DNA from 4 places in the Bradyrhizobium sp. CIAT3101 genome. Region 1 is predicted to be linked to each of the others. Evidence: predicted binding sites of a transcription regulator. Region 1 holds the regulator's gene; each other region holds the start of a gene.
What was found. The regulator PhoB, encoded in region 1, activates phosphate uptake and scavenging genes when phosphate is short. The targets are predictions, from matches to a motif close to TGTCATNNANCTGTCAT.
Positions count from the first base shown of each region.

Region 2: the regulator PhoB is predicted to act here: its motif matches at 5,680-5,696, upstream of QA645_RS24540 (RNA degradosome polyphosphate kinase).
Region 3: the regulator PhoB is predicted to act here: its motif matches at 2,244-2,260, upstream of QA645_RS24945 (DUF47 domain-containing protein).
Region 4: the regulator PhoB is predicted to act here: its motif matches at 3,270-3,286, upstream of QA645_RS14845 (UDP-2,3-diacylglucosamine diphosphatase).

Region 1 covers NZ_CP121634.1:9,078,683-9,086,540, forward strand. The annotation lists gene QA645_RS42045 (Hsp33 family molecular chaperone) at 1-709, opposite strand, end outside; gene argF (ornithine carbamoyltransferase) at 999-1,922, opposite strand; gene QA645_RS42055 (aspartate aminotransferase family protein) at 1,922-3,124, opposite strand; gene QA645_RS42060 (GcrA family cell cycle regulator) at 3,578-4,090, shown strand; gene phoB (phosphate regulon transcriptional regulator PhoB) at 4,193-4,900, opposite strand; gene phoU (phosphate signaling complex protein PhoU) at 4,923-5,639, opposite strand; gene pstB (phosphate ABC transporter ATP-binding protein PstB) at 5,651-6,472, opposite strand; gene pstA (phosphate ABC transporter permease PstA) at 6,469-7,314, opposite strand; gene pstC (phosphate ABC transporter permease subunit PstC) at 7,316-7,858, opposite strand, start outside.
Region 2 covers NZ_CP121634.1:5,163,995-5,171,852, reverse strand. The annotation lists gene QA645_RS24560 (sulfur globule protein precursor) at 1-234, opposite strand, end outside; gene ndk (nucleoside-diphosphate kinase) at 556-978, shown strand; gene QA645_RS24550 (TerC family protein) at 1,023-1,883, shown strand; gene ppx (exopolyphosphatase) at 1,887-3,389, opposite strand; gene QA645_RS24540 (RNA degradosome polyphosphate kinase) at 3,405-5,606, opposite strand; gene QA645_RS24535 (DnaA/Hda family protein) at 5,752-6,429, opposite strand; gene QA645_RS24530 (CDP-alcohol phosphatidyltransferase family protein) at 6,526-7,068, opposite strand; gene purM (phosphoribosylformylglycinamidine cyclo-ligase) at 7,225-7,858, shown strand, end outside.
Region 3 covers NZ_CP121634.1:5,246,617-5,254,474, reverse strand. The annotation lists gene QA645_RS24960 (ABC transporter substrate-binding protein) at 1-241, shown strand, start outside; gene QA645_RS24955 (branched-chain amino acid ABC transporter permease) at 313-1,176, shown strand; gene QA645_RS24950 (branched-chain amino acid ABC transporter permease) at 1,178-2,146, shown strand; gene QA645_RS24945 (DUF47 domain-containing protein) at 2,303-2,947, shown strand; gene QA645_RS24940 (inorganic phosphate transporter) at 2,963-3,970, shown strand; gene sugE (quaternary ammonium compound efflux SMR transporter SugE) at 3,963-4,277, opposite strand; gene QA645_RS24930 (peptide chain release factor 3) at 4,436-6,055, shown strand; gene QA645_RS24925 (hypothetical protein) at 6,158-6,736, shown strand; gene QA645_RS24920 (NnrU family protein) at 6,808-7,392, shown strand; gene QA645_RS24915 (class I adenylate-forming enzyme family protein) at 7,466-7,858, shown strand, end outside.
Region 4 covers NZ_CP121634.1:3,173,742-3,181,599, reverse strand. The annotation lists gene QA645_RS14860 (caspase family protein) at 1-276, shown strand, start outside; gene QA645_RS14855 (threonine/serine dehydratase) at 344-1,327, opposite strand; gene QA645_RS14850 (glycosyltransferase family 1 protein) at 1,391-2,434, opposite strand; gene QA645_RS14845 (UDP-2,3-diacylglucosamine diphosphatase) at 2,434-3,246, opposite strand; gene QA645_RS14840 (TetR/AcrR family transcriptional regulator) at 3,458-4,030, opposite strand; gene QA645_RS14835 (DUF4267 domain-containing protein) at 4,148-4,528, shown strand; gene QA645_RS14830 (DoxX family protein) at 4,530-4,850, shown strand; gene thiD (bifunctional hydroxymethylpyrimidine kinase/phosphomethylpyrimidine kinase) at 4,887-5,687, opposite strand; gene QA645_RS14820 (PAS domain-containing sensor histidine kinase) at 5,949-7,858, shown strand, end outside.

The DNA of each region.
Region 1 (7,858 bases):
AGGCATCGTCCTCGGCAACGCTGTGCACCTCGGCGCCATCGGGCGCATCGCCGGGATGCAGATCGGCCTGCCGCGCGCGCTCCGGCGCCTTCGGCAAGAACTGCATCAGCATGCCGCCGGCACGCCAGCGATGCTTGCCGCCGTCGCTCGAGCGCCACTCCTCGCCGACCGCAAGGCGGACGCGCGTCGGGATCTGCTCGGAGCGCAGGAAATATTCGTGAGCGGCATCTTCCAGGCTGCCGCCGTCGAGCGCGACCAGGCCCTGGTAGCGGCTCATATCGGGACCCTGGTCGATGGTCATGGCGAGGTGGCCGCGGCCGAGCAGCGTACCGGAATCCTTGGTGTCACCGAGGCGTTCGGCGTCGAAGCGCGCATAGGCGCGCAGGCGATCCGGCGCCTGATAGTCCACCACCAGAAACGACACCGGCCCGTCGGTCTGTGCCTGCAGGATGAAGCGGCCTTCAAATTTCAGCGCCGAGCCGAGCAGCGTGGTCAGCACGATGGCCTCGCCGAGCAGCTTGCCGACCGGCGCGGGATAATCGTGCTTGGTCAGGATCTCGTCGAGCGCGGGGCCGAGCCGAACCAGGCGCCCACGCACATCGAGCGCGTCGACCTCGTAGGGCAACACGGCATCATCGATGGGAACCGCGGATGGTGCGCGAACCGGGCCTTCAGACCCGGTTTTCATGTCAGGGGATTGGGAAACCATGGCGCTTTATCTGGGGTCGGAGGACGGGAAATGGAAGGGGCGCGAGGTGGTGCGTTCCGGATGCAGGTGTCGTTGTACGAAGCAGCCTCAAACTGGATGTCGTCCCGGGGCGCGCGAAGCGCGAACCCGGGATCCATAACCACAGGATGACGTCATCGTGCGAGATGACAACTCCGAGTCCTCGCAAAACCACGGCCTGTGGTTATGGGTCCCGGATCTGCGCTTACGCTTGTCCGGGACGACAGCGGAGGATGGAGCCGCCAGCGCGGCCACACACTCGCACGTATCTCTACTTCACCGCGTCAAAGCACCAGGCCAAAATGCCCTTCTGCGCATGCAGGCGGTTTTCGGCCTCGTCGAACACGACCGATTGCGGGCCGTCGATCACCTCGTCGGTGACCTCCTCGCCGCGATGGGCAGGCAGACAGTGCATGAACAGCGCGTCGGGCTTCGCCAGCGACATCAGCTTCGCATTGACCTGGTAGGGCTTGAGCACGTTGTGACGGTGCTCGCCTTCCTTGTCGCCCATCGACACCCAGGTGTCGGTGACGACGCAATCGGCGCCCTTCACCGCGGCTTCGGGATCGGTGCCGAGCACGATCGGTGCGTTGGTGGCCTTGATGAAATCGCGCATCACCTTCTTCGGAGCGAGCTCCGGCGGGGTCGCGACATTGAGGTTGAACTTGAAACGTTCGGCGGCATGAGCCCAGGACGCCAGCACGTTGTTGTCGTCGCCGGTCCAGGCCACGGTGCGACCTTCGATCGGGCCGCGATGCTCCTCGTAGGTCATGAGATCGGCCATCACCTGGCACGGGTGCGAGCGCCGCGTCAGGCCGTTGATCACGGGCACGGTCGCGTTCGCAGCGAGCTCCAGCAGCGCCTCGTGATTGAGGATGCGGATCATGATGGCGTCGACATAGCGCGACAGCACGCGCGCGGTGTCGGCGATGGTCTCGCCGCGGCCCAGCTGCATCTCGGCACCCGTGAGCATGATCGGCTCGCCGCCGAGCTGGCGCATGGCGACGTCGAACGACACCCGCGTGCGGGTCGACGGGCGTTCGAAGATCATCGCCAGCGTCTTGCCCTCGAGCGGCCTGACCGGCTGATGTGCCTTCTGCTTCGCCTTCATGGCGGAGGAGGCCGCGAGCATGCTCTTGAGCTCCGACAGCGGCAGCTCGTTGATGTCCAGGAAGTGCTTCGGCGTCTTGCTCATCAGCTTGCCGCCCGCTTGTTGCCGGTCAGCGCAGTGCAGGCGCGTTCGAGCCGCCCGACGCTGTCCTCGATCTCGGCTTCGGTGACGATCAAGGGCGGCAGGAAGCGCACGACATTGTCGCCGGCCCCGACGGTGAGCAGTTTTTCGTTGCGAAGTGCTGCGACCAGATCGCCGGAGGGCACCACGGCCTTGATGCCGATCAGGAGCCCCTCGCCGCGAACTTCGCTGACGACATCGGGATGACGGTCGATCACGGAAGCAAGCTTCTGCTTCAGCAGCAGCGACATCTTCTGCACATGGTCGAAGAAGCCGGGCTTGAGCATGACGTCGAGCACTGCGTTCGCAGCCGAGATCGCCAGCGGATTGCCGCCGAAGGTCGAGCCGTGCGAGCCGGGCCCCATGCCGGAGGCCGCTTCCGCGGTCGCCAGCACCGCGCCGATCGGGAAGCCGCCGCCGAGCGCCTTCGCCAGCGACATCACGTCAGGCGTGACGCCGGTGCGCCGATGGGCGAAGAGATCGCCGGTGCGGCCCATGCCGGTCTGCACTTCATCGAAGGCGAGCAGCAGGCCCTTCTCGTCGCAGAGCTGGCGCAGCGCCTTGAGGAAGCCGGGAGGCGCCGAACGCACGCCACCCTCGCCCTGGATCGGCTCGATCAGGATACCGGCGGTCTGCGGACCGATCGCCTTCTTCACGGCCTCGATGTCGCCATGCGGGATCTGGTCGAAACCGTCCATCGGCGGGCCAAAACCTTCGAGATATTTTGCCGAGCCGGTCGCGGCCAGCGTCGCCAGCGTCCGACCGTGGAAGGCGCCTTCGAAGGTGATGATGCGGTAGCGCTCCGGATGCCCCTTGGAGAAGTGATGGTGGCGGACCAGCTTGATCACGCCCTCCAGCGCTTCGGCGCCGGAATTACAGAAGAACACGAAGTCGGCAAAACTCTCGTTGCAGAGACGCGCCGCGAGCTTCTCGCCATCCGGGCTCTGGAACAGGTTCGACATGTGCCAGAGTTTTGTCGCCTGCTCCTGCAGCGCCTTGACCAGCACGGGATGGGCATGGCCGAGCGCATTCACTGCAACGCCCGAGGTGAAATCGAGATAGCGATCGCCATTGGTCGCGATCAACCAGACGCCTTCACCGCGCTCAAAACCGATGTCGGCCCTGGCGAAAACGGGGAGCAAATGCGGTGCTACGCTGTTGGTCATGATGGTCTCTTTGGATGTTTCGGACGGCCTGAGCGTGCGTTGCGCAGCGCATCATTGGTCCGGAAAACGAAACGTGCCGCCTTTTAAGGGCGGCACGCATCGCCATCTTATGCCTGGCACCAATGGTGTCAATGCCGCCCGGAAAGCCCCGCGAAACGCTGATTCCGTAGTCTTGCGGTGCCGGATTTGCGGGTTTTTGGCCACGGAACATGTGGAAGCGAGTCGTCGGACTCTTGCGCGTGAGTCACGCCATATTGTAGCGTTTGCCTTGTCAGATACGACATCTCGTGCAGCGGTTCTGATCCCAAAAGTCCTCATGTACCGGCGTAAACGTTCGGGCGGCTCATTGCGCCCGGCGAACCTTAAGGGATTCTGGCGGCACGGGTTTTTCGAAGCTTAGGCATTCGTCGTGCCGCCCCAGGATGGCAGGCGCGCGGCGAAGGAAAGGTTACAATGACGGTTTTGACCTGGTCCGACGATCGCGTCGAGCAGTTGAAAAAGCTCTGGGAGGCCGGACTTTCGGCCAGCCAGATCGCCGCTGAGCTTGGGAATGTCACCCGCAACGCCGTGATCGGCAAGGTGCACAGGCTCGGCCTGTCGGGCCGCGCCAAGAGCCCGTCTTCGGCAGCTCCGCGGCCGCGCAAGGCGCGTCCGGCGCAGCACATGATGCGGGTGAGCAGGCCCATCGCGCGTGGCAATACCGCGCTGGCGCAGGCCTTCGAGGTCGAAGTCGAGGCTGAACCGGTCACCTACGACAACGTGGTGCCGATGAGCCAGCGGCTGTCGCTGCTCGAATTGAACGAGGCGACCTGCCACTGGCCGGTCGGCGATCCCTCGAGCCCGGATTTCTTCTTCTGCGGCGGCAAGGCGCTCTCCGGCCTGCCCTACTGCGCCCAGCACTCGCGGGTGGCGTATCAGCCGGCAGCGGATCGGCGGCGGGCGCCGGCGAAGCCTGGCACGCGGTAAGCGCATCCAGGTAATCTCGTCCCGGCACAAGGCCGGGACGACCGGGGAAATAAAAAAGCGCGCCATCCAGCGCGCTTTTTATTTTGTCTGCTTGCAAGAGCCTTAGGCCTGCTCGGCCTTTGCAAACCGGTCATCGAGCGCATAGCCCGCACCGCGCACCGTGCGGATCGGATCCTGCTCGCGACCAAGATTGAGCAGCTTGCGCAGGCGACCGATATGCACGTCGACGGTGCGCTCGTCGATATAGATGTCGCGGCCCCAGACGCTGTCGAGCAGCTGCTCGCGCGAGAACACGCGACCGGGGTGCTCCAGGAAAAACTCCAGCAGGCGATATTCGGTGGGGCCGAGATCGATCGGCCGGCCCGAGCGCGCCACGCGGCGCTTTTCGCGATCGAGCTCGATGTCACCGAAAGCGAGCACGGTTGCGAGCCGCTCGGGACTTGCGCGCCGCAGCAGACCCTTCACGCGGGCCAGCAGCTCGGGCACCGAGAACGGCTTGACGATGTAGTCGTCGGCGCCGGTCGCAAGGCCCCGCACCCGCTCGCTCTCCTCGCCGCGCGCGGTGAGCATGATGATCGGCAGCTGCTTGGTGTCGGACCGCGTCCGCAGCCGGCGGCACAGCTCGATGCCGGAAAGCCCCGGCAGCATCCAGTCGAGCACGATCAGATCGGGGATGTGCTCCTTGAGGCGGGTGTCGGCGTCGTCGCCGCGCATCACCGTCTCGACGTCATAGCCGTCGCCCTCGAGGTTGTAGCGGAGGAGCTCGGTGAGAGCTTCCTCGTCTTCAACCACCATAATGCGTGCGCCCATTGGGTCGTCGCTCCTTAAGGATTCAAGTATTGGGGACCGTGGTGGCGAAGGTCGTCATGTCGCCCTTCGGTCGCTTGTCGGTGATGGCCTGGCCTTCGATCATGTAGAACACGGTCTCGGCAATGTTGGTGGCGTGGTCGCCGATCCGCTCGATGTTCTTGGCGCAGAACATCAGATGGATGCAGAACGAGATGTTGCGCGGGTCCTCCATCATATAGGTGAGGAGCTCGCGGAACAGCGAGGTGCAGATGGCGTCGACTTCCTCGTCGCCCTTCCACACCGCCATCGCCGCCGGCAGATCGTGCGCGGCATATGCGTCCAGCACCGACTTGACCTGCTGCTGCACGAGGTCGGTCATGTGCTCGAGGCCGCGGAACAGCTTGAGCGGATGGAAATCCGTCTCCAGCGCCGCGACGCGCTTGCCCATGTTCTTGGCGAGGTCGCCGATGCGTTCGAGATCGGTCGCGACGCGCATGGCGCCGACGATTTCGCGCAGATCCACCGCCATCGGCTGGCGGCGCGCGATCGTGAGCACGGCGCGTTCCTCGATCTTCTTCTGCAGCGCGTCGAGCTCGGCGTCGATGGTGACGACGCGCTGGCCGAGCGCGATATCACGGCGGATCAGCGCGTCGACGGAATCGACGATCATGCGCTCGGCGATGCCGCCCATCTCGGCGACCAGGCGCGTGAGCTCCTGGAGGTCGGTGTCGAAGGCCTTTGCGGTATGTTCAGAACCCATGTCCTGTCTCCTCAGCCGAACCGGCCGGTAATGTAATCCTGCGTGCGCCGGTCGGACGGCGACGTGAAGATCTTGCTGGTGTCGTCGAACTCGATCAACTCGCCGAGATACATGAAGGCGGTCTTGTCGGAGACGCGAGCCGCTTGCTGCATGTTGTGGGTCACGATCGCGATCGTGTAATTCTCGGACAGCTCCTGGATCAGCTCCTCGACCTTCGCGGTCGAGATCGGATCGAGCGCCGAGCAGGGCTCGTCGAACAGGATCACCTCGGGCCGCACCGCGACGGTGCGGGCAATGCAGAGGCGCTGCTGCTGGCCGCCGGAGAGCGACAGGCCGGAGGCGTTCAGCTTGTCCTTGACCTCGTTCCACAGCGCGCCGCCGCGCAGGGCCTTCTCGACGCGATCGTCCATCTCCGACTTCGAGATCTTCTCGTAGAGACGGATGCCGAAGGCGATGTTCTCGTAGATCGTCATCGGGAACGGCGTCGGCTTCTGGAACACCATGCCGACGCGGGCGCGCAGCAGATTGAGGTCGAGCTTGGGATCGAGGATGTTGGTCTGGTCGAGCATCAGCTGACCGGAGACGCGCTGGCCCGGATAGAGGTCGTACATCCGGTTGAAGATGCGCAGCAGGGTCGACTTGCCGCAGCCCGACGGTCCGATGAACGCCGTGACGCGGTTGGTGCCGAGCGCCAGATTGATGTTCTTCAGCGCGTGGTGCTCGCCGTAATAGAAGTTGAGGTTGCGCACCGTTACCTTGGCCGGGGCTTCAGGCAGAGGCTGCGAGCCGGGATGAACGGCGGGCGTACTGACGGAAACAGACATTTCGCTCATTTTGCGGTCCTCTCGGCGCTCAGGATGCGCGCGCCAATGTTCAGGGCAAGCACGGTCAACGTGATCAGCAGGGCGCCGCTCCAGGCCAACTGCTTCCAGTAGGCATACGGGCTCTGCACGAAGTTGTTGATGGTGACCGGCAGGTTGGCCATCGTCTTGTTCAGGCCCAGGCTGAAGAACTGGTTCGACAGTGCGGTGAACAGCAGCGGCGCAGTCTCGCCGGCGACGCGGGCGGTGGCCAGCATCACGCCTGTGATGAGGCCCGAGCGCGCCGCACGATAGGCGATGCGCTTGATCACCAGCGAGCGCGGCAGGCCGAGCGCAGAGGCAGCCTCGCGCAGCGCGTTCGGCACCAGCAGCAGCATGTCCTCGGTCGTGCGCAGCACCACCGGGATCACGATCACGGCGAGTGCGAGCGAGCCTGCGATCGCCGAGAAGCCGCGCATCGGCACCACCACCGCGCCGTAGATGAACAGGCCGATGATGATCGAGGGCGCCGAGAGCAGGATGTCGTTGATGAAGCGGATCACCGAGGTCAGCTTGTCGTTGCGGCCGTACTCGGCGAGATAGGTGCCGGCGAACAGGCCGAGCGGCGCGCCGATGCCGACGCCGATCACGGTCATGATCAGGGAGCCGACGATGGCGTTGCGCAGACCGCCTTCAGTCGAGCCCGGAGGCGGCGTGTCCGCGACGAACAGTTCGAGGTTCAACCCGGCGAGGCCGTTATAGAGCAGCGTGACCAGGATCAGCGCGAGCCAGGTGACGCCGAAGGCGGCGGCACCGAAGCAGAGCCCGCGGATCACGATGTCCTTGCGGCGACGGCGTGAATAAATCGGGTTCATGTTACTTCCCCGCCTTCTTTTCCAGCCGCATCAGCATCAGCCGGGCGCCGGCGAGCACGAAGAACGTCAGCACGAACAGCAGCAGGCCGAGCAGGATCAGGCCGGACTGGTGCAGGCCGTCGCTCTCGGCGAATTCGGAGGCGATCGCCGCCGAGATCGTGGTGCCCGGCGCGAAGATCGATGACGAGATGCGGAACGAGTTGCCGATGATGAAGGTCACCGCCATGGTCTCGCCGAGCGCGCGGCCCAGTGCCAGCATGACGCCACCGATGATGCCGACACGGGTGTAGGGGATCACCACGCTGCGCACGACTTCCCAGGTGGTGCAGCCGACGCCGTAGGCGGCTTCCTTCAGCACCGGCGGCACCGTCTTGAACACGTCGACCGAGATCGAGGTGATGAAGGGCAGCACCATGATGGCGAGGATCAGCGCGGCGTTGAACAGGCTGAGATAGGACGGGGGGCCGGCGAAGATCGCGCCCAGCACGGGGACGCCATCGAAGATCTTGATCATGAAAGGCTGGAAGGTGTTGGCCAGGAACGG
Region 2 (7,858 bases), 3.9 Mb from region 1:
GCGGGGCCCCCAGGGGGTCGGGACCAGCCGGCGCACGTAGCAGCCGCCATAACCGTAGGAGACGGGGGCAGCGTAGAAGCGCGGTCCGCCCCAGCCCCAGCCGCCGTGATGCCAGCCGCCACCGCCGTGCCAGCCCCAGCCGCCGCCATGCCAGTGAGCGGAGGCGGAGGTGGGAGCCAGCGCGGCACCCAGCGCGACCGCGGCGACTGCAGCGAGCGAAAGTTTCCTCAACATGATGATCTCCTCAAAACTGCCGGCGCGGGGCTATCGCGTCGATGGAAAGGCCGCCGAAACGATCCGCCTCGGGAGGAGGCTTTGGTTTCGATGGACCTGACATTAGGCCAGCGAGGCTGAACCAAACCCTCATGGGGCCTTCAGATTGGGTTCATCTGCGTGAAATCGTTGTAATCCATGTTGGAATTCGGCTCAGCCTCTCGGCCTGGCCCTGCGGCGAAGCGCCCGTGGGCTGTTCCGGCGGTCGCTTGCCGGATCGCGAAGGCGCCGATATAAGCCCCGCAACTCCAAACCACCCTTTTTCTCTTCAAGGACAAGATCATGGCCATCGAACGCACTTTCTCGATCATCAAGCCCGACGCGACCGCGCGTAACCTGACCGGCGCCGTGAACGCCGTGATCGAGAAGGCGGGCCTGCGGATCGTCGCGCAGAAGCGCATCCGCATGACCAAGGAACAGGCCGAGACGTTCTACGCCGTCCACAAGGCCCGCCCGTTCTTCGGCGAGCTGGTCGAGTTCATGACCTCGGGCCCGGTCGTGGTCCAGGTGCTGGAAGCCGAGGGTGCGATCGCCAAGTACCGCGACGCCATGGGCGCGACCGACCCGTCCAAGGCGGCCGACGGCACCATCCGCAAGCTCTACGCAAAGTCGATCGGCGAGAACTCCGCCCACGGCTCGGACGCCCCGGAGACCGCCGCGATCGAGATCGCGCAGTTCTTCTCGGGCAACGAGATCGTCGGCTGAGCTTTCAGCCGATAAGTTAAGTCGACGGGGCGAAAGGACTTATTGTGAACTGGCTCTGGCAGATCTTCGATCCCGCCACGATCGGGGCATTCTTCACCCAGTTCCGCAATGAGATGGCCGAACCGACCTTCTGGATTGCGGTCGGCAAGATCATCTGGATCAACATCCTTTTGTCCGGCGACAACGCGCTGGTGATCGCGCTTGCCTGCCGCGGCCTGAAGCCGCGGCACCGGCTCTGGGGCATGGTGCTCGGTGCGGGTGCTGCGGTGCTGCTGCGGATCATCTTCACCGGCATCGTCGCCAGCCTGATGGAACTGCCGTACCTCAAGCTGGTCGGCGGCCTCGCACTGATCGTGATCGCGGCAAAGCTGCTGGTGCCGGAAAACGAGGACGAGGACGGCGTCGAGTCGGCCTCGCATCTGTGGCAGGCGGTGCAGATCGTCGTCGTCGCCGACATCGTCATGAGCCTCGACAATGTCATCGCGGTCGCGGCCGCCGCCAATGGCAGCGTGCCGCTTTTGGTGCTCGGCCTTGCCATCAGCGTGCCCCTGATCGTCGCGGGCGCGGCGCTGATCATGGCATTGCTGTCGAAGCTGCCGATCCTGGTCTGGGCCGGTGCGGCGCTGCTCGGCTGGATCGCGGGCGAGGTGATCGCCACCGATCCGGGCATCGCGCCGAAGCTGCATTCGCTGTCCGAGGGTCCGTTCGGCGCCTCGCTGGACCAGATGCTCGGCACTCTGCACATCCCGCCGCAATTCGCCCATGGCGGCGGTGGCGCCGAATATCTCTGCGCCTTGCTCGGCGTTGTCGTCGTGCTGCTGGTCGGCGCGATCTGGCGCCGGCGCCGGCTGAGCCATGCCGCGCTCGAAGCCTCCGAGCACCACGCCAAGGCGTCGGCGGAGTAGTTTCTAACGCCGGACGATCGACCCCGAACGTCCGATCAGCCGGGCGAGCTGCTTGAAGCGGCTGCCGACGCGGTCGGCGACGAGGTCGCCGAGCCTGTGCTCGAACACCAGCATCAGATTGCGCGCTTGGCTGCGGAAATGCGTGGCGGGCAGGACGCCCGGGCGCGCTGCTGAGATCAGATGCGCGACACGGAACGCTGCCCCAAGGAGCCGGGCGCGTTCGAGCTGCGCCGGTGTCAGCAATTCCTGCATGGTCAGCGGCGGCTGGTTCTCTTCGCTGAGGCCCGCATAGCGATAGAACACCGACAGGCCGACAAAGGCGCGCTCGCGGTGATCAATCGCGCCGAAATTGGCGTTGACCACGAGGCTCAACGTCTGCTCGCCCCGATGGTCGGGATGGACGCGCCAGCCGATGTCGGACAGAAGGCAGGCTGTGTGGCGCAGGCGGCGGTCTTCCTCGGTCTCGCGCAGCTTCACCACGCGTGCGAGGCGATCGGTCCAGGCAATCAGCTCGCGGGCGTGCTTGGCCGAGCGTGACAAGAGCTGGTTCAGCTCTTCGGCGGCACAGATCAGGCCGTCCTTGTTGCGCTCGGAGTCCGGCAGCTTCTCGTGCAGCAGGCCCTCGCGCACGCCGAAGGTCGAGAACACGATGGTCTTCGGCTTCGCGACCCGGATGATGTGCTCGAGCACCAGCGCAGCGTAGGTGAGGAGAGGGCGCCGCGCATCCGCGACGACCTCGATGTCGGCCAGCATGTTGGTGGCTGCAAGCCGCCGGAGGCGACGTGAGAAATCGAGCGCCTCAGCGGCGGGAATCGAATAGCCGTGCATCACCTGGAGCGGATAGCCGCTCTGGATGATGTGGATGCGCGCGAGCGCACGCCAGGTGCCGCCGACGGCATAGAAGGTGCGGCCACGACCCGCGGCGAGCTGCGGAACTTCGTCGATCGCCTCGCGCACGATGCGGTCGGCGCGCTTGAGCGATTTGTGGGCGAGGTCCTGCAGCGCGAGGCCGCCGAGCGGCAGTGTCACGCCGCTGCGTACGCTGTTCCCGCGTACGTCGATCAGTTCGAGCGAGCCGCCGCCGAGATCGCCGACGATGCCGTCGGGACGATGGATGCCCGAGATTACGCCGAGCGCCGACAGTTTTGCTTCGCGCGGTCCCGACAGGATCTCGATTTTAACGGCGCAGATGCGCTCGGCTTTCGCGATGAAGTCGGGGCCGTTGGAAGCGTCGCGGCAGGCCGCGGTCGCGATCGCGAACACGCGGCCGACCTGCATCACGCGGCACAACGCCCGAAAACGTTTCAGCGAGGTCAGCGCCTTGTCGACGGCATCCGGCGCGAGCAGACCCGTGCTCTGCACCTCACGCCCGAGGCCGCACAGCGTCTTCTCGTTGAAGATCGGAATCAGGCTGCGTGTCAGTCCCTCGTAGACGACGAGACGAACCGAGTTGGAGCCGATGTCGATGACCGCGACGCTAGCGCCACGCTTGCGCGGCCGTTTCACGGCAAAGATCTCCGGTCAGGACTGATGGCGTTCGTTTCGGCGCGTGAGACGGCGCGGCGAGGATTCCTTGAGCGACTTTCCACGGCCAGACAGACTCGGATTTGTCATGAAGTAGTTGTGCACGTTGAAGGGCTCCTCGCCCTTCGCGGCCTTCATACGCGTTGAGGACCCGTCCGGCAACAATTGCCAGCTCTGCTCATTGTCCTTCAGATTCGCGACCATGATCTGTTCGAGAACCTGCTGATGCACCGTGGGATTTTGCAGCGGACACAGCACCTCGACGCGGCGGTCGAGGTTGCGCGGCATCATATCGGCCGACGAGATATACACAGCCGCTTTCGCGCTCGGCAGGCCCTGGCCCATGCCGAAGCAGTAGATTCGACCATGTTCCAGGAACCGTCCGATGATCGACTTGACGCGGATGTTCTCCGAAAGGCCGGGAATGCCGGGCCGCAGGCAGCAGATCCCGCGCACCACGAGCTCGACCTGCACGCCGGCCTGTGAGGCCTCATAGAGCGCGTCGATGATATCGGGGTCGACCAGCGCATTCATCTTCATCCAGACCGCGCCGGGCTTGCCGTGACGTGCGTGCTCGGTCTCGCCCTGGATGTGCTCGATGATGCGCTTGCGCAGCGTCAGCGGCGACACCGCCATCTTCTCCAGATCGCTCGGCGCAGCGTAGCCCGTGATGAAGTTGAACACGCGCGCGGCGTCGCGGCCGATGGTCGGTTCCGACGTGAAGTAGGAGAGGTCCGTATAAATACGCGCGGTGACCGGGTGATAATTGCCGGTGCCGGTATGGACGTAAGTGGTGAGGCTGCCGCCCTCGCGGCGCACCACCATGGAAAGCTTTGCGTGCGTCTTCAATTCGAGGAAGCCGTAGACCACCTGCACGCCGGCGCGTTCCAGGTCGCGCGCCCAGCGGATGTTGGCCTCTTCGTCGAAGCGCGCCTTCAATTCGATCAGCGCGGTGACGGATTTGCCGGCCTCGGCCGCTTCGGCCAGCGCGCGCACGATCGGAGAGTTGTTGGAGGTGCGGTAGAGCGTCTGCTTGATCGCGACGACGTCGGGATCGCGCGCGGCCTGTTGCAGGAACTGCACCACCACGTCGAAGGATTCGTAGGGGTGATGGACCACGAGGTCCTTCTGCCGGATCGCGGCAAAGATGTCGCCGCCATGCTCACGCACGCGCTCGGGATGGCGCGGCACGTAAGGGGTGAATTCGAGGTCGGGCCGGTCGAGCCTTGTCAGTTGCGAAAGCTCGTTCATGGCGAGCACGCCGTCGACCAGGAACACCTCGTCGTCGGCCGCCGAGAGCGCGTGCTGCACGAAGCTGCGCAACTGCTCCGGCATCTTGGCGTCGATCTCGAGCCTGATCACCGATCCGCGGCGGCGGCGCTTCAGCGCGGTCTCGAACAGGCGGACGAGGTCTTCGGCCTCTTCCTCGATTTCGAGCTCGGAGTCGCGGATGATGCGGAAGGCGCCCTGGCCGTGGAGATTGTAGCCGGGGAACAGGCGATTGATGAAAAGGCCGGTCACCTGCTCCAGCGAGATCAGGCGTACGACCTTGCTCTCCTTGCCGTCGCCCGGCAGACGGATGAAGCGGTCGATCTTGCCGGGCATGCGGATCAGCGCGTTCATCTGCTTGCCGTCGATGGCGCGCGTGAGCTGCAGCGCGATGGTGAAGCCGAGGCTCGGGATGAACGGGAAGGGGTGGGCTGGGTCGATCGCCAGCGGCGTCAGCAGCGGGAACACGTTGTTGAGGAAATAGTCCTCGAGCCAGGTCCGCTCCGCCTTGCTGACGTCCTTGCCATCGACCAGCACGATGCCGACGCCGGCGAGCGTGCCGCGCAAATCGGCCCAGATCGCCTGCTGGTCGGAGGCGAGCTGCGAGACGGTTCGGTTGATCAGCGCAAGCTGCTCGGACGGCGTCAGGCCGTCGGGGGCGCGCTCGGCGATGCCCTCGCGCACCTGCGCCTTGATGCCGGCGACGCGGACCATGAAGAACTCGTCGAGGTTATTTGCGGAAATCGACAGGAATCGTACCCGCTCCAGCACGGGATGGCTGGCGTTGACCGATTCTTCCAGGACACGGCGGTTGAAATGCAGCCAGGAGAGTTCGCGGTTGATGAATCGCTCAGGGCTCGAGGCGATCGCCGGCAGGCCCTCGGCTTCCGTAGGTTTCTCTTTTATTTCAACAGTTTGCGCGGAATCCATGAGAAGTCGGTCCATCCAGTTCGCCCCAATTTGCGACTTATGCGCAAAACCGGCCGGAGCATGTGTTAGTGCGATGACGTTTCGATGACATTGATGTTCCGCGGCCGCGCCGCGTCAAGCGGGCCAAGGGGACAGGGGCTGGCCGTCAGGCGTCCCGGAGCAGCTCGGCGGCGAGCGCCCGGGTGACGGGGCGGCCGAGCCGCAGCGCCTCGCCGTCCAGCAATTCCACGGCGCGCCGGGCGGCGGCCGACGACCGCTCCAGCCGGGTCGCGAGGTAGCTCACCACGCTTTCGTCGACAGAGAGCTGACGGTCGGCGCAGAACTTGACGATCAGGCCGCGGAACAGCTGGTCGTCCGGCGGCGCCAGCGAAATCACCGGAATCGTCCGCAGCCGGGAGCGGAGGTCGCGGAGCTCGACCTCGATCGCCGCCGGCACCTCACGGCCGGTGAAGAGCACATAGGCGCCGTCCTCGCGAGCGAGGTTCATCAGATGGAAGAGGGCGCGTTCGTCGAGATCGCCGGCCTTGAGATCCTCGACCACCAGCGCGCCGGTCGCGAGCGCGCCGGGGACGCTGGCCGCGGTCAGCGCATTGGCCGTGGTCGAGCGCGCGCCGGCCTCCTCGGCCCAGATCGCGGCGAGGTGGCTCTTGCCCGAGCCTTCGGGGCCGGCGAGCCACATGATCCGGTTCGGCCATTCCGGCCAGCCGTCGATCAGCGCGAGACCGGCGGCGTTGGCAGGGCCCTCGAGAAAATTGTCCCGGCTGAGGCTCTCCGCATGGGGAAGCGAAAACGCCAATTGTCGGGGATGAACGCGGCCTGCCACGCTTGCTTTGCTCCGTGCCGGCGCGCCGGCTTTGTCTGAAGAGATTCGACCTATTCGATCGGGTTTTGGCCTTTTGCAGGGCGGCCGCGTCCCGGCTCATTTGGCCTCGATCGTGCTCATGTGCCGCAACCACTCGACGAGATAGAGCGACACGGAGGACAGCGTGAACACCGTAACGAAGCCCATCAGGACTATATCATACGGTGCCGGCCTGAAGCCGAAGGCGAGCGAGGCCAGCACCAGCGCCGCATAGGCCACCTGGGCCGCGGTGTTGAGCTTGGAGACCATCGACGGCTTCATCTCGACCGGCTTGTCGAACAGCCAGGACACGATCACGGCGGTGACGATCATGATGTCGCGCGACACCACCAGGATCACGATCCAGCGCGGAATGTCGCCCCAGATGCCGAGCGCGAGGTAGATCGACACCAGCAGCGCCTTGTCGGCCAGCGGGTCGAGCAGGGCGCCGAGCTCGCTGGTCATGTTGAAGCGCTTGGCCAGGAAGCCGTCCACGGCATCGCTGATGCCGGCGACCAGGAAGACGGCGAATGCCACCTCCATTTGGCTCGACACGATGGCCCAGACGATGATCGGGACCAGCATGATGCGGCCCAGGGTAATGATGTTCGGAATACTCACGCGGCGCTTCCCGGCACCCGGTCTGACCTCGAATCCGGCCTCCAAAGAGGCTGAACCGGTTGATATCTCTACATAGTATAGGGCGGGGCGCCACGCTTGCCATTGCGCGTCCCCGGAATTCGACGTAACCAGCCGCAAACCCACTGGAAATCGGGCATGACCGACCGCAAAAACGGCCTCACATACGCCGATTCAGGCGTCGATATCGACGCGGGCAACCGCCTGGTCGACCTGATCAAGCCGATGGTGCGCGCCACCGCACGGCCCGGCGCCGACGCCGAGATCGGCGGATTCGGCGGCCTGTTCGACCTCAAGGCGGCCGGTTTCAAGGATCCTGTCCTGGTCGCGGCCACCGACGGTGTCGGCACCAAGGTCAAGATCGCGATCGAGACCGGCCTGCATGGCGGGATCGGCATCGACCTCGTCGCCATGAGCGTCAACGACCTCGTGGTGCAGGGCGCCGAGCCGCTGTTCTTCCTGGACTATTTCGCCTGCGGCAAGCTCGACCCCGAGGCCACCGCCTCGATCGTCGCTGGCGTCGCCGAGGGCTGCCGCGAATCCGGCTGCGCTCTGATCGGCGGCGAGACCGCCGAAATGCCCGGGCTCTACAAGGACGGTGACTATGACCTCGGCGGCTTTGCCGTCGGCGCTGCCGAGCGGGGCACGCTGCTGCCGCGCAAGGACATTGCCGCGGGCGACGCCGTGATCGGTCTCGCTTCGTCGGGCGTGCACTCCAACGGCTTCTCGCTGGTACGCAAGATCGTGGAACAGTCCGGCCTCGGCTTCGAGG
Region 3 (7,858 bases), 3.8 Mb from region 1:
TCCTCATGACGGTGTCAAGGTCGTCGAGAAGATGAAGTCGATGCCGACGGAAGACGATCTGTTCGGCAAGGGTGAGATCCAGCCCAACGGCCGCACCATCCACAACGCCTATCTGTTCGAGGTGAAGAAGCCCTCCGAGTCCAAGGGACCGTGGGACTTCTACAAGCTCGTCGGCACGGTGCCGGGCGATCAGGCCTTCACGCCGCTCTCCGAGAGCAAGTGCGCGCTGCTTAAGAAGTGAGACCAACAGCCCGCCGGCGATGACCGGCGGGCGCTACTTTGGGAACGCCGAAGGGACTGGGTGCTGGATCGATGCAGGCTCTCTACGCACAGCTACTGGTGGGACTGATCAACGGCTCGTTCTACGCGCTGCTCAGTCTCGGGCTCGCCGTCATCTTCGGCATGCTCAACATCATCAATTTCGCCCATGGTGCGCTCTACATGATGGGCGCCTTCGTCGCCTATTTCCTGCTGAACCTCGGCGGCATCAGCTACTGGTGGGCGCTGCTGCTGGCGCCGATCATCGTCGGCATCTTCGGCATGATTCTGGAACGGACCATGCTGAAATTCCTGACCGGGCTCGACCATCTCTATGGTCTGCTGCTGACCTTCGGCATCGCGCTGATCGTGCAGGGCGTGTTCCAGAATTTTTTCGGGTCCTCCGGCCTGCCTTATGCCATTCCGGATCAGCTCAAGGGCGGCATGAATCTCGGCTTCATGTTCCTGCCGATCTATCGCGGCTGGGTGGTCATCTTCTCGCTGGTGGTGTGTCTTGCGACCTGGTTCCTGATCGAGAAGACGCGGCTCGGCGCTTATCTGCGCGCGGCCACTGAAAACCCGACGCTCGTGCGCGCCTTCGGAATCAACGTGCCGCGCATGATCACGCTGACTTACGGATTGGGCGTCGGCCTGGCCGCGCTCGCCGGCGTGCTCTCGGCGCCGATCAACCAGGTGCGGCCGCTGATGGGCGCCGACCTGATCATCGTGGTCTTTGCGGTGGTGGTGATCGGCGGCATGGGATCGATCATGGGCTCCATCATCACCGGCTTCGCGCTCGGTGTGATCGAGGGCCTGACCAAATATTTCTACCCCGAGGCCTCCAACACCGTCGTGTTCGTGCTGATGGTGCTGGTGCTCTTGGTGAAGCCAACGGGATTGACGGGAAGGGCAGCCTGATATGACAGCCTTGACGGACGACACGCTGCCGGTAGCTCCGCGGGCGATGCGCGACGAGATGATCGTCTTCGTGGTGATGGCGCTGCTGCTGGCCTCGGTGCCTTTCAGCGGCATCTATCCGTTCTTCGTGATGCAGGCGCTGTGCTTTGCGCTGCTTGCCTGCGCCTTCAATCTCTTGATCGGCTATGGCGGTCTGTTGTCGTTTGGCCATGCGATGTTCATGGGCACCGCGGGCTATTGCAGCGCGCACGCGCTGAAAGTATGGGCGCTGCCGCCTGAACTCGGCATCCTCGTCGGCATAGCCGCCGCGTTCGGGCTGTCGCTCATCACCGGCTACATCTCGATCCGCCGCCAGGGCATCTATTTCTCGATGATCACGCTGGCGCTGTCGCAGCTTCTGTACTTCATCTATCTGCAGGCGCCGTTCACCCATGGCGAGGACGGCATCCAGGGCATTCCGCAGGGGCGGATGTTCGGTGTGCTCGACCTGTCGAAGCCGACCGTGCTCTATTACGTCGTGCTGGTTGGCTTCCTTGCGGGCTTCCTGCTGATCTATCGCATCATCAACTCGCCGTTCGGCGAGGTCCTGAAGTCGATCCGCGAGAACGAGCCGCGCGCCATCTCGCTCGGCTACAGGACCGATCAGTACAAGTTCCTGGCGTTTGTCCTGTCGGGGACGCTGGCGGGCTTTGCCGGCGCGCTGAAAGTGTTCGTGGCGCAGAATGCCTCGCTCACCGACGTGCACTGGTCGATGTCGGGCGAAGTCGTGCTGATGACGCTGGTTGGCGGTCTCGGTACCGTCTTCGGTCCCGTGGTCGGCGCCTTCGCGATCATCGCCATGCAGCAATATCTGGCCGGCTTCGGCCAGTGGGTGACGGTGATCCAGGGCTCGATCTTCGTGATCTGCGTGCTCACCTTCCGCCGTGGTGTCGTCGGCGAATTTGCCCATTACTTCCGGCGGTCGCTCTAAATCACTGATATCGCACCAATTCCGTTGGTGCGTAAATCCGGTGGATGATCCGGCTCCGCGGGCGTGAGATGACACGCGCGCGGAACGAAAATGGTCTATGACAGTTTTGTGACGATCCGTTCGGGTCGGGCCATGTCCAGCCGGTAGACTATTCCCATGATGCGATGGTTTCGTGCTTTCCTGCCCAAGGAAGAACGCTTCTTCGACCTGTTCGACCGTCATGCCCAGACCGTGATCCAGGGCGCGATCGCGCTTCAGGGCGTGCTGAACGGCGGCGAGGAGACGCCGGTCTACTGTCAGCGTGTCAACCAGTTCGAGAACGATGCCGACAACATCACCCGTGAGGTGCTGACGGCGGTGCGCCGCACGTTCATCACGCCGTTCGATCGCGGCGACATCAAGAACCTCATTACCTCGATGGACGATGCCATCGACCAGATGCAGCAGACTGCCAAAGCCGTGATGCTGTTCGAGGTCCGCACTTTCGAGCCGCCCATGCGCGAGATCGGCGCGCTCCTGATCGAGTGCGCTAATCTGGTCGGACGTGCGCTGCCGCTGATGCAGTCGATCGGGCCCAACGTCGCGATGCTGACCGCGATCACTGAAGAGCTGACCAAGCTCGAAGGCCGCGTCGACGACCTCCATGACATCGGGCTGAAGGAGCTGTTCCTCAAGCACCGCGACGGCAGTGCGATGGACTTCATCGTCGGCGTCGAAATCTACGACCACCTCGAAAAGGTGGCCGATCGCTTCGACGACGTCGCGAACGAGATCAACAGCATCGTCATCGAGCAAGTTTAGGGCAGGGGCCGCGCCGTGGATGCTGCGTTGGGTCTTCCCGTCCTGGTCGGATTGATTGCCGTCGCGCTGCTGTTCGATTTCCTGAACGGCCTGCACGATGCCGCCAATTCGATCGCGACCATCGTTTCGACCCGCGTTCTGCGGCCGCAATTCGCGGTGTTCTGGGCTGCGTTCTTCAATTTCGTCGCCTTCATGGTGTTCGGCCTGCATGTCGCGCAGACCATCGGCACCGGTATCATCGACCCCGCAATTGTCGATGCCCAGGTGATCTTTGCAGCGCTTGTCGGCGCCATCGTCTGGAATCTCGTGACCTGGGCGCTCGGCATCCCGTCTTCCTCGTCGCATGCGCTGATCGGCGGGCTCGTCGGCGGCGGCATGGCCAAGGCCGGAATTTCGGCGGCGGTCTGGAGCGGGCTGACCAAGGCGGTCCTGGCGATCGTGCTGTCGCCGCTGGTCGGCTTCCTGCTCGCGATGATGCTGGTTGCGGTCGTATCCTGGCTCTCGGTGCGCTCGACGCCGTTCGCGGTCGACCGCGCCTTCCGCATCCTGCAATTCGCCTCCGCCTCGCTCTATTCGCTCGGGCACGGCGGCAATGATGCGCAGAAGACGATGGGCATCATTGCCGTGCTGCTCTATTCGCAGGGCCATCTCGGCGGCGAATTCACGGTGCCGTTCTGGGTGGTGCTCTCCTGCCAGTCGGCGATGGCGCTGGGCACGTTGATGGGCGGCTGGCGTATCGTCCGCACCATGGGGCTGCGCATCACCAAGCTGACGCCGATGCAGGGTTTTTGCGCCGAGACCGGCGGGGCGGCGACCCTGTTCATAGCCACCTTCCTCGGCGTTCCCGTCTCGACCACTCACACCATCACCGGCGCCATTGTCGGCGTCGGCGCCGCGCGGCGCGTCTCGGCCGTACGCTGGAACGTGGCAAGCTCGATCGTCTATGCCTGGGTGATCACGATCCCGGCCTCGGCCATCGTCGCAGCACTCTCCTGGTGGGCGGTCCAGTTCTTCCTCAGGTAACGAATTTAAGCCCCGCGATGCCGGCGACGATCAGGGCAATGCTGGCGAGCCGGAAGGCCGTGGCGGGCTCGCCGAACAGGATGATGCCGAGCGTCGCGGTGCCGACTGCACCGATCCCGGTCCAGACCGCATAGGCGGTTCCGACCGGCAGCGACTTGAGCGCCAAACCGAGCAGGATCACGCTGCCGGCCATGGCCGCGAGCGTGATGATGGACGGAACCAGCCTGGTAAAGCCCTCGGTATATTTCAGGCCAATCGCCCAGGTGATCTCGAGAAGACCGGCGACGAACAGGATGCTCCAGGCCATGACGACCCTCCATTCAAGGCAGGGTCGTCCCCGCAGGCTGCTATGCTGATGAGCAGGAAGGTCGTCCTCCCGGAAGCCGATATGGGGCTGGCCGAAGGGCTCCGCAATCACCAAATGAGGCTTGATTGGGCCCATTTTCCCTGCCAAACGCTCCCGCCATGTCCGACATCGCCACCACAGCCGAATCGCCGGCCCGTTCCCCGCTTGCCGCAGAAGTGTCGCGGCGGCGTACGTTTGCGATCATTTCGCACCCGGACGCCGGCAAGACCACGCTGACCGAGAAGCTGCTGCTGTTCGGCGGCGCCATCAATCTGGCCGGGCAGGTCAAGGCCAAGGGCGAACGGCGCAACACCCGCTCGGACTGGATGAAGATCGAGCGCGAGCGCGGCATCTCGGTCGTGACTTCGGTCATGACCTTCGAGTTTGAAGGCCTGGTCTTCAACCTCCTGGACACGCCGGGCCACGAAGACTTTTCGGAAGACACCTATCGTACGCTCACGGCGGTCGATTCCGCCGTCATGGTGATCGACGCGGCCAAGGGCATCGAGGCGCGGACGCGCAAGCTGTTCGAGGTCTGTCGTCTGCGCGACATCCCGATCATCACCTTCATCAATAAAATGGATCGCGAGAGCCGCGACGTTTTCGAGCTGCTCGACGAGATCGAAAAGACACTGGCGCTCGACACCACGCCGATGACCTGGCCGGTCGGCCGCGGCCGCGACTTCCTCGGCACCTACGACGTCGTCAATGGCGGCGTACGCCTGCTCGAGGGTGGCGGCGCCAAGACGGGCGCTGCGCAGCAGATCGAGATCGCCGAGCTCGCCAAGCTCAATGCGAATCTCGACGTCTCCGGGGTGAAGGACGAGCTCGAGCTCGTGACCGAGGCCTCAAAGCCGTTCGAGCTCGACGCGTTTCGCGAGGGCCATCTGACGCCGGTTTATTTCGGCAGCGCGCTGCGCAATTTCGGCGTCGGCGATCTCCTGGAAGGCCTCGGCAAGTTCGCGCCCGAACCGCGTGCGCAGGACAGCGACCAGCGCAAGGTCGAAGCCACCGACCCGCGCATGAGCGCCTTCGTGTTCAAGATCCAGGCCAACATGGATCCGAACCACCGCGACCGCATCGCGTTTGCGCGGCTGTGCTCAGGCAAGCTCAGCCGCGGCATGAAGGCGAAGCTGGTGCGCACCGGCAAGAGCATGCCGCTGTCGAGCCCGCAATTCTTCTTTGCCCAGGACCGTTCGGTCGCGGACGAGGCCTTTGCAGGCGACGTCGTCGGCATTCCCAATCACGGCACGCTGCGCATCGGCGACACGCTGACCGAGGGCGAGGATTTCAACTTCGTTGGTGTGCCGAGCTTCGCGCCCGAAATCGTTCGCCGGGTGCGTCTCACCGACGCGATGAAGGCGAAGAAGCTGAAGGAAGCGCTTCAGCAGATGTCGGAAGAGGGCGTCGTGCAGGTGTTCCGTCCGCGCGACGGCGCACCGGCGCTGGTCGGCGTGGTCGGCGCGCTGCAGCTCGACGTGCTCAAGGCACGGCTCGAGGCGGAATACTCGCTGCCGGTCGAGTTCGAGGTCAGCGAGTTCCAGCTCGCGCGCTGGGTCTCCTCGGAGGACCGCAAGAAGCTCGACACCTTCATTGCTTCCAACACCTCCAGCATCGCCGACGACGTCGATGGCGATCCCGTGTATCTGGCACGGAACGAGTTCTATCTCGGCTACACCAGGGAACGCGCCGAGGGGATCGAGTTCACCAACGTCAAGGACGTCAAGAAGAAGGGGTAGGGCGCACCCCGGCGGCTTAAGCGCGAGCATGTGAACGCGCGCGGGCTTGACGCTTGCTGCGGCGGTGCCACGTTGGTCTACATGATATCGCGAGCGCGCATCATGTGGCGTGGCATCCTCGTCTTTCTCCTTCTGGCGATCTCAACCGTCGCGGCCGACGCGCAGCGCCGGCAGATCAATCCGATCCCGTTTGCGCACGAGCCGTGCAGTGTGCTCGACGGCCGTCCCTGCACGCCGTCCTATTGCAGCCCGCTCGATCACGGGCCCTGCATTCCCGAGATGGACTATCCCTACGGGCAGAACCTCCAGCTCACGATCGAGAGCGTCCCGTCAGAGGCTGATCGGGCCAAGTACCAGAGGCCGGATCACGATCTCGATACGATCGGCGACCTCTTTGCCGAGCTGCGCACCTGCTGGTCGCCGCCATCGGACAATGCCCGCGCGGGCATGCAGATGGCGGTGCGTTTCAGCTTTAACAAGACCGGGGGGCTGATCGGCCCGCCGCGCCTGACATATGCGACCGCAGGCGTTCCGGCGGACACAAGGACGGCCTATCTCAACGCGATCAATTCATCGCTGAACGCCTGCCTGCCGTTGAACTTCACCAGCGGCCTCGGCGGTGCCCTGGCCGGGCGTCCGATCGCGATCCGCTATGTCGATAATCGAGAGACTGGCAAGTAGCGCATCAGTTGCGACCGGCGGCCGATCGGTGATACGCCATGGCCGGGGGCGCTGGTTGAGGGGAGGATGTCGTGGGTCTGCTGGTCATGATCCTGGGGCTGGTGCTGTTTTTCGCCGCCCATGTTTTCACAACGAAACGAGAGGCACGCGCGCAGGCGATCGCGCGGCTGGGTGAGGGGACCTACAAGATCCTCTATTCGGTCGTCTCGCTCGCGGGGCTGGCGCTGATCGTCTGGGGCTTTGGCCATTATCGCGCGACCGGCTGGATCGATGTTTGGTATCCGCCGAAGGCGATGAAGCACATCACGGTCGCGCTGATGCTGCCTGCCGTCATCCTGGTGGTCGCGTCATATTTGCGGGGCCGCATCTACGCGACGCTGAAGCATCCGATGCTCGCCGGCATCAAGCTGTGGGCGGCGGCCCATCTGCTCGCCAATGGCGATCTCGGCTCCATCATCCTGTTCGGCTCGTTTCTGGGGTGGGGGGTCTATGATCGTATTTCGCTCAAGCATCGCAAGGATGCCGGTGGCCCGCCGATTCCAGTGGGCGGCGTCACCAACGATCTGATCGCTGTTGCGGTCGGTATCGTCGCCTATCTGGCGCTGGCGTTTGCGTTCCACCCTGTTGTGATCGGCGTTCCCGTCATGGGCGGCTAGCCGATCGGCGCAAGACATCATCTCCGTACTCATGTGCGGAAGGTGACAAAAGCAACAAGACGAGGACCCTCCGATGGACTGGTCGCAATCTCAGATTCCGCCGATGCGGTTCGAGGCGCGCTTTGGCGATCGGGTGGTCCCGGCCTTCACCGACCGGCCGGCTAGTCTCTGGGCGATGATCGCGGAGGCTGCCGCGCGCAACGGCGATGGCGAAGCGCTGGTCTGCGGTGACGTTCGCCTCAGCTGGCGACAGGCGGTGGAGCAGGCCGCGCGGATTGCATCGGGCTTTCGCAAGCTCGGCCTGCAGCGCGGCGACCGCGTCGCGATCCTGCTCGGCAACCGCATCGAATTTCCGCTGCTGCTGTTTGCCGCAGCGCATGAGGGGCTGGTCACCGTGCTGCTCAGCACGCGCCAGCAGAAGCCGGAGATTGCCTATGTTCTCACCGATTGCGGCGCCAAAATCCTG
Region 4 (7,858 bases), 3.5 Mb from region 1:
GTGAGCATGCCGGTGACGATCGGCAAGGGCGGCTCGACCGTCGATGTGAAGACCACGGACGTGAAGACGACGAATGTTCAGACGCAGAACAACCCGATCCGCATCAACAACGGCGTGAAGCTCAACAACAACCCGGTGAACAAGGTGCAAGTCCAGAACAACCACCAGAACAACCGGCCGCAGTTCAATGCGATGGGGAATGGCGGCGACAACAATGTCCGTCAGTCGATGAACCAGTCAAACGGCGGCAACAACCACCGCAGCTTCATGCACTGATTGCGGCAGCCGCACACGAGAAAGGGGCAGAGCGGCAACGCTCTGCCCCTTTCGTCATGTCAAAAACTCAGGCGACCAGTTCGGCAAACAGATCCGCATCGACATTGCCGCCGGAGAGCACGATCACCACGTTCTTGCCGGCGGCGTCGAGACGGCCCGCGAGCAACGCCGCAAGGCCCACCGCGCCGCCGGGCTCGACCACAAGCTTCAGCTCGCGATAGGCAAAGGCGACGGCCGCGCCGACTTCCTTGTCCGACGCGGTCACACCGCGTGCCAGAAGCTTGCTGTTGATCGCAAAGGTCATCTCGCCGGGGATCAGCGCCATCAGCGCATCGCAGATGGTGCGGCCCGCCGGCGGATGCGGCTCGCGATGGCCTGCGGTCAGCGACAGGCCGTGATCGTCGAACGCCTCGGGCTCGGCCACCACGATCTGGGCTTGCGGATAGCGCGCCTTCACGGCTGTGGCGACGCCTGCGATCAGGCCGCCGCCGGAGGCCGGCGCCACCACGATGTCGGGCGACAGGCCGAGCGTTGCCATGTCCTCCGCGATCTCGCGACCGGCGGTGCCCTGCCCCGCGATCACGAAGGGATCGTCATAGGGCCTGACCAGCGTCGCGCCGCGCTTCTCGGCAATGCCGCGCGAGATTGCCTCGCGGTCGTCGTTGTAGCGATCGTACAGCACGACCTCGGCGCCGTAGGATTTGGTGCGCTCGCGCTTCGACAGCGGCGCATCCGCCGGCATCACGATGGTCGCCTGCATGTCGAGGATTTTTGCCGCCGCCGCGACGCCCTGGGCGTGGTTCCCGGAGGAGAACGCGACGACGCCGCCGGCGCGCTTGTCCTGCGGGATCGAGAACACCTTGTTGAAGGCGCCCCGGAACTTGAAGGAGCCGGTGCGCTGGAGCATCTCCGGCTTCAGGAACACCTTTGCGCCGACGCGCTCGTTGAGCACGGGAAACGACAACAGCGGGGTGCGGACGGCGAAGGGCGCGAGTACGCGCGCTGCGGCGTCGATATCGGCGGGGCCGATCGGAAGGGGCTGTTCGGACATGCGGCGATGTTATCGCGGCGGACGCGGCGCGGGCAAGACACCTCCGCGCGAGGATTTTACCCTTTAAGCGACGAAGCGCGGCTGTTCCGCGCCCGCCCGGCCGGGCAGCACCGCACCGACCGCCCGGATGCTGTCCACAAAAGCCCGCGCCGAGGCTTCCCAGGTGTAGTTGGCGGCGAATTCGACGCAGGCCTGCCTGGAAACATCGAGCGCGGCGAAGCAGGCGTTACGCAGATCATGATCGAGCGCCCCGACCGGCGCATCGCCGATGACGTCGCGCGGCCCCTTCACGGGGAAGGCCGCGACCGGCAGGCCGCTCGCCAGCGCCTCGAGCAGGACCAGGCCGAACGTGTCGGTCTTGCTCGGAAACACGAAGACATCGGCCGCCGCATAGATGTCGGCCAGTTCCTCGCCGTGCTTCTCGCCTAAAAAGATCGCATCGGGATAGGCTTCTTCCAGCGCGTTGCGCGCCGGGCCGTCGCCGACGATCACCTTGGTGCCGGGCAGATCGAGGTCAAGGAACGCCTCGAGATTCTTCTCCACCGCAACGCGGCCGACCGACAGAAACACCGGAGCCGGCAGGCAGAGGTCGACGGCGCGGGGATGGAACAAATGGGTGTCGACGCCGCGCGGCCACAGCACGACATTGTCGAAACCGCGCTCGCCGAGCTCCCGGGCCAGCGCCGGCGTTGCCGCCATCACGGCCCGGCTCGGGCCGTGGAATCGGCGCAGCGCCCGCCAGATCAGGGATTCCGGAACCGGCATCCGGGCACGGACATATTCGGGAAAGCGGGTGTGGAAGCTGGTCGTGAACGGCAACTTGCGCTGCCGGCAATAGCGGCGGACCATCAGGCCGATCGGCCCTTCCGTCGCGATATGGATACTGTCGGGCCGCGCTTCCTCGATCAGTTTTGCGATGCGCGCCGGGCGCGGCATCGCGAGCCGCACGTCGCGATAGCTCGGCATCGCAAAGGTGCGGAACGATTGCGGCGTCAGAAACGTGAACTCGACACCGAGCGTCTTCGCGGCGTCAGCGAGCTTGGTCAGCGTCCGAACCACACCGTTGACTTGCGGGTGCCAGGCGTCGGTCGCGACCAGGATGCGCATCAAGCGGCCCTTGCTGCCACCTGCGGTACGGCGGCAGGCTTCTGCGCGTGATCCGCCCAGGTGATGATCTCGAAACGGCCGTCGTCGTGCTCGACCAGCGCCGTGCAGCTCTCGACCCAGTCGCCGCAATTCATGTAGCGGATGCCGTTCTCGTCGCGGATCACGGCGTAGTGGATGTGGCCGCAGATCACGCCGTCGGCGTCATGACGCCGCGCTTCGGCAGATAGCGCCTGCTCGAACGCGCCGATATAGTTGACCGCGTTCTTGACCTTCTGCTTGGCCCATTGCGACAGCGACCAATACGGCACCTTGAACATGCGCCGGAAGAAGTTGACGAAGCGATTCATCTGGATCGCGAAGTCGTAGGCCTTGTCGCCGAGATGGGCGAGCCAGCGCGCGTTCTGCACCACGAGATCGAAGATGTCGCCGTGGATGACGAGATAGCGCTTGCCGTCAGCCCCGGTGTGGACGGTGTTCTCGACGACGTCGATGCCGCCGAAATGCGTACCGTAATAGTTGCGCAGGAACTCGTCGTGATTGCCGGGCACGTAGATGATCTTGGCGCCCTTGCGCGCCTTGCGCAGCAGCTTCTGCACCAGATCGTTATGCGATTGCGGCCAGTGCCAGCTCGATTTCAGCGCCCAGCCGTCGACGATGTCCCCGACGAGATAGATGGTGTCGGCATCGTGGTAGCGCAGGAAGTCCAGCAAAAGGTCGGCTTGCGAGCCGCGGGCTCCGAGATGAACGTCGGAGATGAACAAGGTGCGAAAGCGCCTTTCAGGGCTCTCGTCACTCACATCGTAACTTCCCATGCGACAGCCTGTAACAATGTCCCGTGACAGGGGGATGACCAATTGAACCTTTGAGGCACCCTCAGATACGAATCAAACCTCGCCTCGCCCTCCCCGCGAATATCAGTCGCATGCGACAATCAGGCGACATGGGGCGGCATTGGTTACCCGCAAAAGCCCGGACCGGAAGCGCGGCACACGCCAGAGACGACGCGAGCCACGGGCGGGCGCGCTATTTTCCGGAAACGACCATCGCCCGAACAAGGAGTGCGATTCGTTCACTACGCGCGCCGAGCCTAATTCGGCCCGAGCGCTCGAGCTCAACGAGCCCGTGCAGGGCCGCCCAAAACGTCTCGGTCGCGACATCCACATCGACGCAGAACGGCGTTACCACGGCCGCGAGGGCCTCGAACCCGGCCCGTAGTTCCGGTCTGGTCCCGGCTTCGGCGAAGCGCAGGTCCGTCGGAAGAGTGAACATGGCCTCATAGAGCGCGGGATTTCGGTGGGCAAAGGCGAGGTAGGCCGTCGCGACATTCTTGATGGCGTTTCGCCCGGTCGACCCACCTGCCGCCTCCCGAAGAGCCACGGCGATGTCGCGGAAACCCTCGAGGGCTACTGCGGTAACGATCGCATCCCTGTTTTCGAAATGTGAATAGAGGACCGGCTGACTGTGTTCGATCTCATCGGCAAGCCGACGGATCGTCACGGCGTTCCATCCCTCGCGCTCTGCGATCACGCGCGCTGCCGCGACGATGCGGCGTTCGCGTTCAGCGCGTTGCCTGTCTTTCCGCTCGGCGATCCCCAACCTTCGATCTCCCAGGCCAAGATGGTCGACACTTATTATCGATGCTTGACGATCTAGCAACGCTAGAATATGTAGTCTAGCAATGCTAGATTATCTTGGATCGATATAATGAATCTCATGCACAGGCTTCCGCTTGGAACCGCGCTGCTCGTGGCTCTCGGGATTATCGCGATCGGCATCCAATATGTCGTCAGTCCGCGGACGGCGACACGCAGTTTCGGCCTGCCACTCCCTGAAGACGGTGCCAACACCGACTGGTGGCTTCGCCTCAAGGGCGTTCGCGACATCGCGTCGGGATTGACCGTGCTGGCATTCATGGCGTGGGGTGTCCCCCGCGGGGTCGGCATCATCCTGTTTGTCGAAGCCATCATCCCCTTCGGCGACATGCTGGTCGTGCTCGGCGGCCGAGGCTCTGCAAGACGCGCGTTCGGCATTCACGGCCTCACGGCGGCGATCATGATTCTGGCAGCCATCCCCATGATGATGGATGTGCCCTGAGATGACCCATATTGTTTCGGTTTGTCTGCTCGTTGCCGGGCTCTTTGGCGCAGGCCTCCATAACGCGATCGCCGGTTCCGCGACGCAAAGCAGCTTCGTTCGATGGGGTTACCCGCGCTGGTGGGGCCGCCTGACCGGCGGATTGGAGATCGTGAGCGCCGTTCTGATTGCGCTCCCCGCAAGTCGCGTTGTTGGCCTGGTGCTGGGCGCAGCAATCATTTTGGCCGCTGTTCTTACCGTGGTGCGCCACCGCGAATTTTCGCACCTTGTACCGCTCGGTGTGTTTGCCACCTTGATGGCTCTCGCAGGAACGTTGTCTTGAGGGCCGAAATTGCCGACCGGCTAGCCGCAGCCGGCGTCAGTAGAATTTGTGGAAATGATGGACCGGCCCGTGGCCGTGACCGACGCTGAAGCGGTCGGCAGCTTCGATCGCCGCGCTGATCCAGGCCTTGGCGTTGCGCACGGCCATCTCGAGATCCTCGCCCCTGGCGAGGCCTGCTGCAACCGCCGAGGACAGCGAGCAGCCTGTGCCATGGGTGTTGCGCGTGGCGACGCGCGACGCGGCAAGCGCGATCGTCTTGTCGGCGCCGACGAGATAGTCGATGCTCTCGCGGCCCTCACCGTGTCCGCCCTTGATCAGGACCGCGCGGCAGCCGAGTTCGAGAAGGCGGCGCCCCTGGCTTTCGATCTCGATCTCGCTTCGTGCGATCGGCTCGTCCAGCAGCGCGGCCGCCTCCGGCAGATTGGGTGTGATCACCGATGCCAGCCGCATCAGCTTCGTGCGCAACGCCTCGACGGCCTCCGCCGCCAGCAGGCGATCGCCGGAGGTCGCGACCATCACGGGATCGAGCACGATATGGCGAGGCTTCCAGTGCACCAGCGCAGAGGCGATCGCGTCGATGCTCTCGGCCTGCGCCACCATGCCGATCTTCACCGCGCCGACATCGAGATCGGAGAACACCGCATCGATCTGCGCCGTGACGAACGCGGCGGGCACCGCATGAATGCCGGTGACGCCTTTGGTGTTCTGCGCGGTCAGCGCCGTGATCGCGGACGCGCCATAGACGCCGAGCGCGGCAAAGGTCTTCAGGTCGGCCTGAATGCCGGCGCCGCCGCTCGAATCCGAACCGGCGATGGTGAGCGCCACGGGCGTGGTCATCGCAGGATACGCTTGCTTGAGGAAAACTCGGCCATAGCCAGTCCTAGCGCGCCCCTGCAGCCCCAGCAAGCCGGCGAATCAGGCACAGCCGGTGCTGCGCGGCATTGTCGCCCCGGAAGCGGGCATAACCTGAGAAAATAAGACCAGGGCATCGTCCGGCCTTGGCGCCCATCCCCGCGAATGACACGTTAGCAGGTGGATTCGTCCAGCGACGCCTTGTTGCGGGCCGGCCTCGGCCCGCAATCCTTTCGGGAAGAAATCATGTGGGCCTATTTCGAACGTATCCTCGACTCCTCGATGTTTTCACCGCACGGCATCTGCCTGCTGTGGGAGCCCGAGCTGATCTGGCTCCATGTCGTCTCTGACGCCTGCATCGCGGCGGCCTATTTCTCGATCCCGTTCGCGCTCGCGATCCTCGTCACCAAACGGCGTGACCTCCAATTCGGCTGGGTCTTTTGGGCGTTCGCAGCCTTCATCATGGCCTGCGGCCTGACCCATGTGCTGTCGATCTACACGCTGTGGGTGCCGATCTATGGTATCGAGGGCCTGGTCAAGGCGATGACCGCCATCGCATCGATCTTCACCGCGGCCGCGCTCTGGCCGCTCCTGCCAAAGATCCTGGCAATCCCCTCCCCGTTCGAGCTGCAGAAGGTCCAGGCCGCGCTCCAGGAGGAGGAGATCAAGAGCCGGGACGCGACATTGTTGCTCAGACAGGTCGGAGACGCCCAGCGCGCGATGCGCGAAAGCGTGACGCGTCTCACCGCCATCGTCGAGACCGCGGTCGACGGCGTCATCCTGTTCGACGCGCAGGCCCGCATTCTCCTTTTCAATCCCGCGTGCGAACGGCTGTTCGGCTATCGCGCCCAGGAAGTGATGAATCTCGACATCGGCATGCTGATGTCGAACGACGAGAGGCGCCCAACCACCGGTCATGCGCGGCGTTTCGCAACCGGAGAAGCCATCGGCCTGTGCAAGGACGGATCGAGCTTTCCGATGAATCTGTCGGTTGGCCAGGCGTGGCAGGACGGCGAGCTGATCTATGTTGGCATCATCCACGATCTGACCGCGCGTAAGCTGACCGAGCAGCAGCTCCAGCAGGCGCAAAAGATGGAGACGGTCGGCCAGCTCTCCGGCGGCATCGCGCATGACTTCAACAATCTCCTGACCGTGATCATCGGCAACGCCGAGCATCTCAGCGAGCAGCTGAAGGCGCGGCCCGATCTGCGGCAATTTGCCGACGATATCTGCGAGTCCGGCGAACGCGGCGCGGAGCTGACGCAGCGACTGCTGGCATTCAGCCGCCGCCAATTGCTGCAGCCAAAGACGATCGATTGCCGCGAACTGCTGCAATCCATGCTCAAGCTGCTCAAGCGCACCTTGCGCGAAAACATCGAGATCAAGACGGCGTTCGGCCCTGGCACCATCCAGGCCTTTGCGGACCGTGCCCAGCTCGAATCCGCCGTGTTGAACCTTGCGCTCAACGCACAGGACGCGATGCCCTCCGGCGGACACCTGACGCTGAGCACCGAGCTCGCCGCAATCGACGAGGACTACCGCGCCCTGCACCCAGAAGTGACATCCGGCGCCTACGCGCTGATTTCCGTCACCGACGACGGCGAAGGCATGACGCCCGAAGTGATCGAGCACGCCTTCGAGCCTTTCTTCACCACCAAGGAGGTCGGCAAGGGTTCAGGGCTTGGACTGAGCATGGTCTACGGCTTCGCAAAGCAATCCGACGGCCATGTCTCGATCTATAGCGAACAGGGCCTGGGGACGACGGTCCGGATCTACCTGCCGCGCACCGGCGGCGGACAATCGCCGACCGACGTGCTGGACGGCGAGGACGCCGCGCCGCGCGGGCACGAGACCATCCTGATTGCCGAGGACGATCCGTTTGTGCGCTCCTCGGTGATCCTCCGGGTGGAGGCGCTCGGCTATCGCGTCGTCGCCGCCGTCAATGGCCAGGAGGCCCTGCAGCGGCTGCGCGCCGATCCCGGCATCGACATGCTGTTCACCGATATCGTCATGCCCGGCGGGATGAGCGGCTGGGAGCTCGCCGATCAGGCCCGCCGGATTCGGCCGGGCCTGCCGGTGCTGTTCACTTCCGGCTATGCGCTGGAGACCCTGGTCGAGCAGGGCCGCGCGCAGGCGGAGGCCGTGGTCCTGACCAA